DNA from 2 places in the Streptomyces sp. NPDC031474 genome. Region 2 is predicted to be linked to the other one. Evidence: riboswitches for the same ligand, from Rfam matches in the RefSeq annotation. Region 2 holds a riboswitch; the other holds the start of a gene.
What was found. Region 2 has a riboswitch for cyclic di-AMP ahead of ACZ5SK_RS40250 (transglycosylase SLT domain-containing protein). Riboswitches for the same ligand answer to the same signal wherever they lie in the genome.

Region 1 (6,166 bases), on a different contig from region 2:
CAGTACCTGGCCATCGGCGCGGAACTCAGGGAACTGTGGCACCGCTCCGGCCTCTCCAACAGCCGTCACCCGTACGGGAATCTGCTGATCCGGGCCGCGACGGACCTGGCCCGCTGCGGGGTCACCGGGGACATCCCCCGGCGGCTGCTGCACGAGGCCTGCCAGTGCTATACGGCGCGGCAGCCGGCCGGGCGGCTGGAGCGGCAGTCGTTCCAGGAGGCGCTGGACTGGGCCCGGGAGCTGCGCCACGACGTCACCGGGTTGCTGGTGCCCGGAGCGTCGCGTCGGGTGGGGGACAGCGACGAGACCTGGCGGCCGTACGGCTCACTCGTCGTCGACGCCGAGCGGGCCTCGTCGGGGACGGGCATCCCGACCGCCGTCTGGCGCTGCGCGCTGGCGGGCACGGCGTACGACGCCGAGGTGCACCGCAATGTGCGGACGACCGCGCACGCCGTCTTCGCGGTCCGTGCGGAGGACGGCGACGCCGAGGCCATGCACATGCTCGGCCTGCTCGCCGAGGACGACGAGGACGAGGCCACGGCGCTGGAGTGGTTCCGCAAGGCCGTGGACGCGGGCAAGAAGGAGCTGTCCGGGCGGCTCGGCGAGCTGCTGCTGGCGAGGGGAGAGGCGGAGCAGGCGCTGCCGTATCTGCGGGCGGCGGCGGAGGGGAAGCCGGGCGGCCAGGAGATGAGGCTGGTCGGCGAGGCCCACCTGGCCCTGGCCGAGCAGGCGCTGCGCGAGGCCGTGAGCGGGGGTGACATGGCGGCGGCACACCGGCTGGGTGACCTGCTGCTGGGGCGGGGCAAACTGAGCCAGGCGTCGTACTACTACATGGAGGCCGAAGGGCAGGGGTACGCCCCGGTCGCCCGTAGCGCGGCCGTCTACTTCCTGTTGCGCCACGAGAGCGAGATCGCCGAGGTGCTGCTCACCCGTGCCGCCGCGGAGGGCGACAAGGAGGCCGCTCGTCTGCTGAACGACGCGCAGGAGCCGAGCGGGAGCCTGACGGACGCCGCGGAGTACTTCGCGTCCGGCCACCCGCTGGACGCCGCCCACCTCGGGGCCGTGACGGAGAAGGCGGGATTGCCGGAGCAGGCCCGCGGTCACTACGAGCAGGGGTGTGCGAACGGTGATCCCTACGCCGCCTACCGCCTGGCGTCCCTCCTCGACAAGCAGGGCGATCCCGCCGAAGCCGTCCTCTGGTACGGCAAAGCCGCCGACATGGGTCACCCGGGCGCGAGGAAGGCGCTCGCAGAGCGCGTCGAGGACCCCGCTACCGTCGAGGAGTGACCAACCAGCCCCGCCCTCCGACGGACATCCCGACGGACACCCCGACCGGCACCCCGACCGACACTCCGTCGGCTCCCACCCTCTTCACCTGGGAGTTCGCCACCGACCCCTACCCCGCCTACGCCTGGCTGCGCGAGCATGCGCCCGTGCACCGCACCCGGCTGCCCAGCGGGGTCGAGGCATGGCTGGTCACCCGTTACGCCGACGCCAAACAGGCCCTCGCCGACCAGCGGCTGTCCAAGAACCCCGCGCATCACGACGAGCCCGCCCACGCCAAGGGCAAGACCGGCATCCCCGGTGAGCGCAAGGCCGAGCTGATGACGCATCTGCTCAACATCGATCCGCCGGACCACACCCGGCTGCGACGGCTCGTCAGCAAGGCGTTCACGCCGCGCCGGGTCGCCGAGTTCGCGCCCCGCGTCCAGGAGCTGACGGATCGTCTGATCGACGGGTTCGCCGCCCGGGGAGAGGCCGACCTGATCCACGACTTCGCCTTCCCCCTCCCCATCTACGCCATCTGCGACCTTCTGGGCGTTCCCCGCGAGGACCAGGACGACTTCCGTGACTGGGCGGGGATGATGATCCGGCACGGCGGCGGGCCCCGCGGCGGGGTCGCGCGGTCGGTGAAGAAGATGCGCGGCTACCTGCTGGAGCTGATCCACCGCAAGCGCGCCGAGCTCCCCGCCGACCCGGTCCCCGGCGAGGACCTCATCTCGGGCCTGATCCGCGCCTCCGACCACGGCGAGCACCTCACCGAGAACGAGGCCGCGGCCATGGCCTTCATCCTTCTCTTCGCCGGCTTCGAGACCACCGTCAACCTGATCGGCAACGGCCTCCACGCCCTGCTTTCCCACCCGGAGCAGCGGGCGCGGTTGCAGACATCCCTCGCGGCCGGGCAGCGGGACCTGCTGGCGACGGGCGTGGAGGAACTCCTGCGCTACGACGGTCCCGTGGAGCTCGCCACCTGGCGGTTCGCGACCGAGCCGCTCAGCATCGGCGGGCAGGACATCGCGCCCGGCGACCCCGTGCTCGTCGTCCTGGCGGCCGCCGACCGCGACCCGGCCCGCTTCAACGCCCCCGACACGCTCGATCTCTCCCGTCGCGACAACCAGCATCTCGGTTACGGCCACGGCATCCACTACTGCCTGGGCGCCCCGCTGGCCCGGCTGGAGGGCCAGACGGCGCTGGCCACGCTGCTGACCCGGCTGCCCGACCTTCGACTGGCCGTGGATCCGGCCGACTTGAGGTGGCGTGGCGGGCTCATCATGCGGGGGCTGCGGACCTTGCCCGTGGAGTTCACTCCTGTGCAGTGCGAGCCCAGTCCGAGGGCACTCTGAGTGCATTTCTGACCGCACGCCAGCCGGACTGTGACCATTCGGGGAAGCGAAGGTGACCGATCCTCAACTTTGTGATCTTCACGTGATCTGCGCGGCATTAACTTGTGACAAGTGATCGTCTGCCGATACGTTCACTCGTCAGCGCGACGCGTCAGTCTCACCCGCCGCGCCGGTACTGCTGTCCAGAGAAAGGCCCCTCGCATGCTCTCCGGGAACGGTCGACACCGTCGCCCCCGCCAAGCCCCGGCGCTGCTCGTCGCGGCCGGAGTGACGGGCTCCGCCATCGCCATCCCGCTGCTCGCCGCCTCGGGCGCGAGTGCGGCCGACGGCACGGTGTGGGACAAGGTGGCGCAGTGCGAGACCGGCGGCTCGTGGAGCGCCGACAAGGGTGACGGCGAGTACGGCGGCCTGAGTCTGACCCAGAAGCAGTGGGAGACGTACGGGGGGCTCGACTTTGCGACGCGCCCCGACCTGGCCAGCCGCAACCAGCAGATCGCGGTGGCGCAGAAACTGCTCGCGGCCGAGAACATCGGCGCCTGGGGCACCTGTGGGCTGACCTCCGGGCTCACCCAGTCGAACGGCGCGCTGAACGTGGACACCGGCGTGGCGGACGACTCGTCCGACTCGTCTGCCTCCTCCGGATTGTCCGACCTGTCCAGGGGGTTGTCGGGCTCGTCGGGATCGTCCGGCTCCACGGGTTCCTCGAACTCTTCGGGCAGCGGTGACGGTTCGACCGGTTCGACTGGTTCCTCCGGGTCATCCGGCTCGTCCGGGTCATCCGACTCGTCCGGCAATTCATCGAGTTCACCCTCGGCGTCGCCTTCGTCCCCTTCGTCCTCCTCGTCCTCTTCCTCCCCGGGTGCGGGCGGCTCCATCGGCGCCGGCACGTCCGGCGGCTCCGGCGGTCAGGGTGACGCGCAGGCGACCGGCGGCTCGCCCACCGGGGTCCCGAAAGCGGACGACCCGGACAAGTCGGTCCAGGATGCGGGCTCTTGGAGCCTCGTCGACACCGGCTCCCTCGGCTCGGGCCGGCATCGCGGCGCCACCGCCGACGAGAACGCGACCAAGGGCGCGGCCGTCGACGATGCCGACGCCGCCGCCGTCGACGGCACCAAGACCGCCTCCGCCGGCCGGCACGCCGCGGCCACCTACGTCGTCCAGGAGGGCGACTCGCTCGCCTCCATCGCCGACTCCCTTGGCCTCGACGGCGGATGGCGCGCCCTCTATGCCGAGAACAAGGGCCTCATCGGTGCCGACCCGAGCGACATCGTCCCCGGTCAGACCCTCGACACAGGGGTTGAATAGGGCGCAAAACCCAAGAAAAACAGCGGGAGTTCACGTCACGCTTCGCGCCGAATGTCCGGTTTGGTGAAAGTGTGGGATGAGTCTCAGAAGCCCTGATCGTCTTTGAAATTCCGCGGATCGCGTGTCTACGGTCGTCCCGCTCGGCAACCCGAGCCCCGGCCGTCGCAACGCCGAATCCTGCCAGTGGCAGCCCGGGAACAGTCGTCGCGTCAAGCGCCGTAGGCAGGAGCGGGGGACCCAAGGTAAGCGCCGCACCGGGCAGTTGACCGGAGCGGCTTGGGGTGAAGCCGCGCCTCGTGAAAGCGAGAGCGTGGCCGGGCAACTCAACCGGCCCGAACCCGACAGCTCACCTCGCAGGCGTCGGTGAGGGGATCCACCATGCTGTTTTCCGGCAAGGGCAAGCACCGCCGTCCGTCCAAGGCCACCCGTGTCGCCGCGCTGGCCGGCGTCACCGGCGTCGCCATCGCCGCCCCGCTGATGGCGGCCGGCAGCGCCTCCGCCGCCACCGCCTCCGAGTGGGACGCGGTCGCCCAGTGCGAGTCCGGCGGCAACTGGTCCATCAACACCGGCAACGGCTACTACGGCGGCCTGCAGTTCTCCGCCTCCACCTGGGCCGCCTACGGCGGTACGCAGTACGCCGCGCAGGCCAACCAGGCCTCCAAGTCGCAGCAGATCGCCGTCGCCGAGAAGGTCCTCGCCTCCCAGGGCAAGGGCGCCTGGCCGGTCTGCGGCACGGGCCTGTCCGGCGCCGCCTACAACGGCAGCAGCTCCTCCGGCTCGTCGAGCAGCACCGGCGGCTCCAGCTCCAGCGGCTCGGACAGCAGCGCCGGCACCCGCTCGACCGAGAACCAGAGCGCCTCCCGCTCCACCGACCGCCCGGCCGCCTCCAAGACGGTCACCACGCCGACCGGCAAGAAGGTCAAGAAGGGCGACGGCGAGTACAAGGTCGTCAAGGGCGACACCCTCAGCTTCATAGCCGAGAAGCACAAGGTCAAGGGCGGCTGGCAGAAGCTGTTCCAGCTGAACAAGGACATCGTCGCGGACGCCGACCTCATCTACCCGGGTCAGCAGCTGCACCTGAAGTGATCCCCGGCTCCCAGAGCGGACCCAGAGAAGCCACAGCGCCCTCACATCCGAGGTCGGCACACTGAAGACCTCGTGAGGGTCACCCCCGTCCCCACGGGCTCCCCGCTCCGGTGCGTGTTCCCCCGTACGCACCGGAGCGGGGTTTCTCTTTGCCCGCTCGCCCCGCCGCCCCCTCTCTTGCCGCCCGCTCGCCCCGCCGCCCCCTCTCTTGCCGCCCGCTCTCTTCGCCGTCCCCCTCTCCCCGCGCGCTTTCTTCGCCTGTTTGTCATCCCCTCTTTGTTCCGAGCGGGAACAATGTGTACGGTCAGTTCGTCCACAGGGCGGTCGGTCGGCTGCCGACGCCCGTCGGGCGGTTAGGCTCTAGTCGCAAGGCCCACGGGCCCCGCACTCTCAGCGTCACATCCCAAGAAGGAGATGCTCGTGCCGTCCATCGACGTCGTCGTAGCCCGGGAAATCCTCGACTCGCGAGGGAACCCCACCGTCGAGGTCGAGGTCGGCCTCGACGACGGCAGCACCGGTCGTGCCGCCGTCCCGTCCGGCGCCTCCACCGGCGCCTTCGAGGCCATCGAGCTGCGCGACGGTGACCCGAACCGCTACCAGGGCAAGGGTGTCGAGAAGGCCGTCCTCGCCGTCATCGAGCAGATCGGCCCGGAGCTCGTCGGCTACGACGCCACCGAGCAGCGTCTGATCGACCAGGCCATGTTCGACCTGGACGCCACCGACAACAAGGGCTCGCTCGGCGCCAACGCCATCCTCGGCGTCTCCCTCGCCGTCGCCCACGCCGCCTCCGAGGCCAGCGACCTTCCGCTCTTCCGCTACCTGGGCGGCCCCAACGCGCACCTGCTGCCGGTGCCGATGATGAACATCCTGAACGGCGGCTCGCACGCCGACTCCAACGTGGACATCCAGGAGTTCATGATCGCCCCGATCGGCGCGGAGTCCTTCTCCGAGGCCCTGCGCTGGGGCACCGAGGTCTACCACACCCTCAAGAAGGTGCTGAAGGCCAAGGGTCTGTCCACCGGCCTCGGCGACGAGGGCGGCTTCGCCCCGAACCTCGGCTCCAACCGCGAGGCCCTCGACCTCATCCTCGAGGCCGTCAAGGAAGCCGGTTACGCGCCGGGCGAGCAGATCGCGCTCGCGCTCGACGTCGC
Region 2 (6,166 bases):
CGAGGACGTTGAGACCGGCGGGGCCGCCGAGGTCCTTGGCGAGGTCGTCGTCGGACTTGCCGGAGTGCCCCGGAGCCGTCCGCGTCGCGCCCTTGTCGCCCCACTTGCCCCCGACGTCGCCCTTCTCGGCCTTGTCGCCCTCGGTGACCTTCGCGCCCTTGGGGGTCGTGAAGTCGAAGGTGGAGGCGGCCGGCTTGGCGAAGGTGACCTGGGTGAAGCCCGCGTCCACGACGGCGGCGCCGCCGCTCGCCGGCGTCAGCGTGAACTTCAGCGGCAGGCCCGTCTTCGCGTCCACGGCCACGCTGATCGCGCCCACCGTGGAACCGGACTGCTTCGGCTTGACCAGCAGCTTGTAGGCGTCGCGCCCGGCGACCTGGACGGTGCCGTCGACCGTCACGGACGTCGTGTCGTCGACCGCCTTCAGGGCGTCCTCGGTGAGATCCTTCGGCGTGGCCGGAACAGGGGCGTCCGCCTTGCCGGAGCTCTCGTCGACGGTGGAGTGGTAGACCTCGTTGGAGGCGCTGTCGTACCCCCACACGTCCTTGCCGTTGTGGATGACGCTGTATTCGGCGGCCTTTTCCAGCAGCGAGAGCTTCTGCCGGTCCGGGCCGTCGGCGGCGACGCGCAGGGTGTGCGTGCCGGACGCGAGTTCGGTGAGCTTGGTGGACGGGTCCGCGGACGAACCGTCACCACCCTGCTGGGCGGCCCCGGAAAGCAGACCGCTCTCCAGCCCGCCGAGGTCGGGCAGCCCGAGATCGGTGGTGATCTTCACCGTGCCGGACAGCTGCTGGACGTCCGAAGCGGCGATCTTGTCGAGGAGTTGCTGTGCGGTGATCTTCGGCAGGTCGGGGTCGCCGGAGTCGGCGAGAGCCGGGACCAGCCCGATCGTCGCCGCGGCGACACCGATCACGGTGACCGGGACGACGTACCGTACGGCCTTGCGCCGGCCGGCGCGCAGGTCGTCGGCCTCTCCGCTGTTCGGCTCCCCGCCGGTCAGGGTGTCGTCGGATGCCTTCGGTGCCATGTGTGCCTTACCTCCGTCGTCGGCGGCGGCTGGTCATCTCACGCTGAACGCCCCACCCAAGCCGCCATTCTCACCCGAATCGGTGAGGAGTGGTGTTTTCTCGTAGTCCCCATCTGACCAAATCGCCCACCCGAAAACGTCAACCCGAGGGCCCAACTCCGCGTACGCCTGCGGTATGACACGAAAGCAGGGAAAAGCCAACCGACCCGTAGGGGTCCCCCAGAGAGACGACGCCTTCCCCTAGGGACACAGGGGGTTGGAGGGTGCAGGCGAGGGAGGGGCGCGGGGGTCGCAGTGAGGGCGAGTGATGTGGAGGGTGCGGGGCGAAGGGTGGGGGGTGCGGGGCGAGGGGTGTGGGGTGTGGGGGACGCGGGGCCTGAGGGGTCCCGGACCGGAGCGGGGCGCTGCACCTGAGAGCGTGCCGGGCCGACGGCGATCGCCGGACCTGCGCGGAGTTGCGGACCGAAGCGGGGTGCGGCACCTGAGAGGGGGGCCGAGGTGAGGGGACGTGGGACCGGAGGGGTCCCGGACCGGAGCGGGGGCGAGGGGTGTGGGGGCCGCGGTGAGGGGGACGCGGGGCCAGACGGGTGCCGGACCGAAGCGGGGCGCTGCACCTGAGAGCGTGCCGGGCCGACGGCGATCGCCGGACCGGAGCGGGGTCCCGGGCCGGAGGGGGTCCGGGCCGGAGCGGGGTGCCGGACCTGCGCGGGGTGCCGGGCCGGAGGGGGGTCCGGGCCGGAGTGGGGTCCGGGCCGGAGGGGGGTCCGGGCCGGAGTGGGGTCCGGGCCGGAGTGGGGTCCGGGCCGGAGTGGGGTGTCGGGGCGGAGGGGTTAGCCGGCTCGGTGGACCACTGCGTCGCAGAGTTCCATCAGCGCCGCCTTCGCGCCGCACTCCCGCAGTGGCGCGAGCGCGGATCGCGCGTCCTTCGCGTACCGCACGGTGTCCCGGCGGGCCTGTTCCAGCGCCGGGTGTACGCGGAGCGCCTCCAGGGCCTCGGCGAGCCGGGCGTCGTCGCTCAGGTCGGAGTCCAGCAGCTCGCACAGCGCGATGTCCTCGGGCAGCGACAGACGCGCCGCCCGCTCCCGCAGCCGCAGCACGGGCAGCGTGGGAACGCCCTCGCGAAGATCCGTCCCCGGCGTCTTGCCCGACTCGTGCGAGTCGGACGCGATGTCCAGGACGTCGTCGGCCAGCTGGAAGGCGACGCCCAGCCGCTCGCCGTACTGCGTGAGCACGTCGACGACCGTCTCGTCGGCGCCCGACATCATCGCCCCGAACCGGCAGGCCACCGCGACCAGCGAGCCCGTCTTGCCGCCGAGCACGTCGAGGTAGTGCTCGACCGGGTCCCGTCCGTCGGTGGGACCGGCCGTCTCCAGGATCTGCCCGGTGACCAGCCGCTCGAACGCCTCCGCCTGCACCCGCACCGCCTCCGGTCCGAGGTCGGCCAGGATGTGGGAGGCGCGCGCGAAGAGGAAGTCACCCGTGAGGACGGCGACGGAGTTCCCCCAGCGGGCGTTCGCGCTGGGCACCCCGCGGCGCACGGCGGCCTCGTCCATCACGTCGTCGTGGTACAGCGTGGCCAGGTGGGTCAGCTCCACGACCACGGCCGACGGCACGATGCCCGGCGCGTACGGGTCCCCGAACTGCGACGCGAGCACCACGAGCAGCGGCCGGAACCGCTTCCCGCCCGCCCGCACGAGATGCTGGGCGGCCTCCGTGATGAACGGAACCTCACTCTTGGTGGCCTCGAGCAAGCCTTCCTCGACAGCCGCCAATCCGGCCTGGACATCGGCTTCCAGAGCCTGGTCCCGCACGCTCAGCCCGAACGGCCCGACGACGGTCACGAGGGGTCTCCTGTCTGCTGGTGTCTACTGGCGATTACGCGGTTTGTCGATAGGTCTCTGCCATCACTCAAGTCAGCGTATCCGGTCACGTTTCGATCACCGATAGCCCCCACGGTTACAGGCCAGGTGGTATCGACTCACGCCCGATATGTTCCTGATTCAAATATATGAACAGATATTTATAGAGTTAGCCCGAAGTGAGGACTTCCGCCCGGCGGCGCCATCGACGCCGGAGTCGCCGACCTCCACCCTCTCCCCACCGCCACCGACTTGGGATTAATGCCCGATTCGCCGCACTTGTGGACGCTGGTGACTTGACTCACTCCCCCCGCCGAACCCGCCCGATCCCGTCCGATCCACCCATTCACGGATTCTCCACACCTCCAAGCAAGTTGAGGCTTTGCACTCACAAAGGATCAAGCACCCCATAGGCCACAGACCAAGGTCAATAGGGGTGATCTGTGAATCCGCTACTTGTTTCGGACATGTGCTCTCGCATACGTTCCCGGCCTGTCGGGCGGAACGCCGAATCCTGCCGCCGCCCGTACACCCACCTAAAACGCACGGCAGGAGCGGGGGAACCAGGTAAGTCGCCGGGCCGGATGTTTCAGACATATCGGTACGGCTCGGGGTGAAGTCGCGCCCGTCAGGACGCGACCGGGCAACTCCCGCCCGAACCCGACAGCTCACCTCGCAGGCGCCGGAGAGGAAATTCGTCATGCCCGCTGCCGCTCAGCCGCGCCGCACCCGTCGTAACCGTCTCGTCCGCACGCTCACCGTCGCCGCCACCGGCGCCGCCGTGCTCGCCCTTCCGCTCCTCGGCGCGACCGGCGCCTCCGCGGCGACCCCGACCGTCGCCACCGCCACCAGCCTCGGGTATTCCAACAACCTCGACGGCTGGATCCGTGCCTCCCTCCACGTCATGGCCCAGCACGGGATCCCCGGGACGTACAACGGCATCTACCGCAACGTCATCCGCGAGTCCTCCGGCAACCCCTACGCCATCAACCTCTGGGACTCCAACGCGGCCGCGGGCATCCCGTCCAAGGGCCTGCTCCAGGTCATCGACCCGACCTTCCGCGCCTACCACGTCGCCGGCACCTCCTGGGACTCCTACGACCCGGTAGCCAACATCACCGCCGCCTGCAACTACGCGGCCGCCCGGTACGGCTCGATCGACAACGTGTTCGGCGCGTACTGACGGATCCCCGTAGAACCCCCAGCCCAGGGGTCTACGGGCCCTACAGGCCCGGGTCCATGGGTCCGCGGACCTTACGGGAACAGTCTTTCGAGGACGACGGCCACGCCGTCGTCCTCGTTCGACGTCGTCACCTCGTCGGCCACCGCCTTGAGTTCGGGGTGGGCGTTGGCCATCGCGACCCCGCGCGCGGCCCAGTCGAACATCGGGATGTCGTTGGGCATGTCCCCGAAGGCGACGGTGTCCTCGGGCCGCAGACCCAGGTGTTCGGCGGCCAGGGCCAGGCCCGTCGCCTTGGTGATCCCGCAGGGCTGGAGCTCGACCGTGCCGGGCCCCGACATGGTGACCGTGGCGAGCGAGCCGACCGCCGCGCGGGCCGTCGCCGCCAACTCGTCGTCGGACAGGGTGGGATGGCGCAGCAGTACCTTGCTGATCGGCTCGCACCACAGATCGTCGCGCCGGTCGACACGCAGGGCGGGCAGCGTCGGGTGCGGCATCCGGTAGCCCGGCTCGATGAGCGTCAGCCCGTCCACGCCGTCCTGGTCGACGGCCGCGTACAGCTGCCCCACCTCCGCCTCGATCTTGCCGAGCGCGGTCTCGGCCAGCTCCCGGTCCAGGGTGACCGACCACAGCAGACGGTCCGCGCCGGCGTCGTACACCTGCGCGCCCTGTCCGCACACCGCGAGCCCCCTGCTGTGCAGCCGGTCGAGCAGGGGGCGTACGCGGGGCGCGGGGCGTCCTGTGACCACCAGGTGGCGTGCGCCGGCGGCGGCCACCCGCGCGAGCGCGTCGAGGGACCGGTCGGAGAACGTGTCGTCGCCGCGCAGCAGCGTTCCGTCCAGGTCGGTGGCGATGAGGGAGTACGCGGAGTCCGGGGTGCGCTCGGCATATGCGGTGGGTGCGGCCATGATCAGAGAATACGGATGCCGCACCCCCCTGGTTCGACGCGAGCCGGACGACGACCAGGTCCTGTCCGGTTCTGCCAACTCCCCTTTGCCTACTGATGCGGAACTGGCTGAGGACGGGCACAAAGAAACGGCTTTCTGGCGCATCGCCGGGTAGCGGACGGTTAAAGGCCTCTGTACCGGTTGGCAACAAGATGGGACGCTACCTACCGCGACGCCCGGGTGGAGCGGTACCGTCCAGGTGTCCAGGGGGGACTTGATCGGGGGGTCAGGTTGAGCAGTGGGCGCATTCGTGTGCTGAGGCCGGAAGGCCTCGGCGAGGGGGACAGGGAGCGGTGGCGCGCGCTGCGTGCCGCGTCGACGCTTTCGCGAAACCCCTTCATGGAACCGGAGTTCACCGACGCCGTGGGCCTCGTGCGGCCACGCGCGCGCGTGGCGGTGGTGTACGAGGGGCGTGAGCCGGTCGGCTTCCTCCCCCATGAGCGGGGCCGGCTCGGCCAGGGTCAGGCCCTCGCGTACGGCGTCTCGGACGCGCAGGGCGCGGTGCTGGCCCCGGGTCTCGGGCTGAACGCCGCCGAACTGATGCGGGCGTGCTCCCTGTCGAGCTTCGCCTTCGACAACCTGGAGGCGGCACAGGGGCTGTTCGTCCCGCACGCGGCCGAGGAGTACGCCGCCTATGTCATCGACGTCGAAAAGGGTTACGAGACCTACGAGTCCGTACTGCGGTCCCAGTCGCCTAAGTTCCTGAAGACGACGCTCGCCAAGGAGCGCAGGCTCGGCCGTCAGGTCGGGGAACTGCGGTTCGTGTTCGACGAACGCGACCCGGCCGCGCTGCGCACGCTCATGGCGTGGAAGTCGGCGCAGTACCGCAGGACCGGCCGCCGGGACCGGTTCGCGCAGGAGTGGATCACCCGGCTGGTGGGCGCGCTCGCCGCGACGCGCGCGCCGGAGTGCTCCGGCACGCTGTCCGTCCTCTACGCCGGTGAGCGGCCGCTCGCCGCGCACTTCGGACTGCGTTCGTCGACGGTCCTGGCCTGCTGGTTCCCGTCGTACGACCTGGAGTTCGCGAAGTTCTCGCCGGGCCTGGTGCTGCATCTGCGGATGGCGGAGTCGGCTGCCGCCGAGGGCATCGGCCTGCTCGATCTCGGGCGGGGCGCGGCGGAGTACAAGGACTCGTTGAAGACCGGGGAGATGCCCG

Region 1: linked by a shared signal. The riboswitch ahead of ACZ5SK_RS12680 (transglycosylase family protein) and the one ahead of ACZ5SK_RS40250 (transglycosylase SLT domain-containing protein) in region 2 are both predicted to bind cyclic di-AMP.

Annotation. Positions count from the first base shown of each region.
Region 1 is NZ_JBVIJX010000005.1:435,143-441,308, forward strand. It holds gene ACZ5SK_RS12665 (hypothetical protein) at 1-1,287, shown strand, start outside; gene ACZ5SK_RS12670 (cytochrome P450 family protein) at 1,284-2,624, shown strand; gene ACZ5SK_RS12675 (LysM peptidoglycan-binding domain-containing protein) at 2,826-3,929, shown strand; cyclic di-AMP (ydaO/yuaA leader) riboswitch at 4,134-4,304, shown strand; gene ACZ5SK_RS12680 (transglycosylase family protein) at 4,308-5,015, shown strand; gene eno (phosphopyruvate hydratase) at 5,430-6,166, shown strand, end outside.
Region 2 is NZ_JBVIJX010000024.1:111,640-117,805, forward strand. It holds gene ACZ5SK_RS40240 (LolA family protein) at 1-1,024, opposite strand, end outside; gene ACZ5SK_RS40245 (polyprenyl synthetase family protein) at 1,855-2,865, opposite strand; cyclic di-AMP (ydaO/yuaA leader) riboswitch at 3,407-3,580, shown strand; gene ACZ5SK_RS40250 (transglycosylase SLT domain-containing protein) at 3,584-4,066, shown strand; gene ACZ5SK_RS40255 (HAD family hydrolase) at 4,138-4,971, opposite strand; gene ACZ5SK_RS40260 (GNAT family N-acetyltransferase) at 5,263-6,166, shown strand, end outside.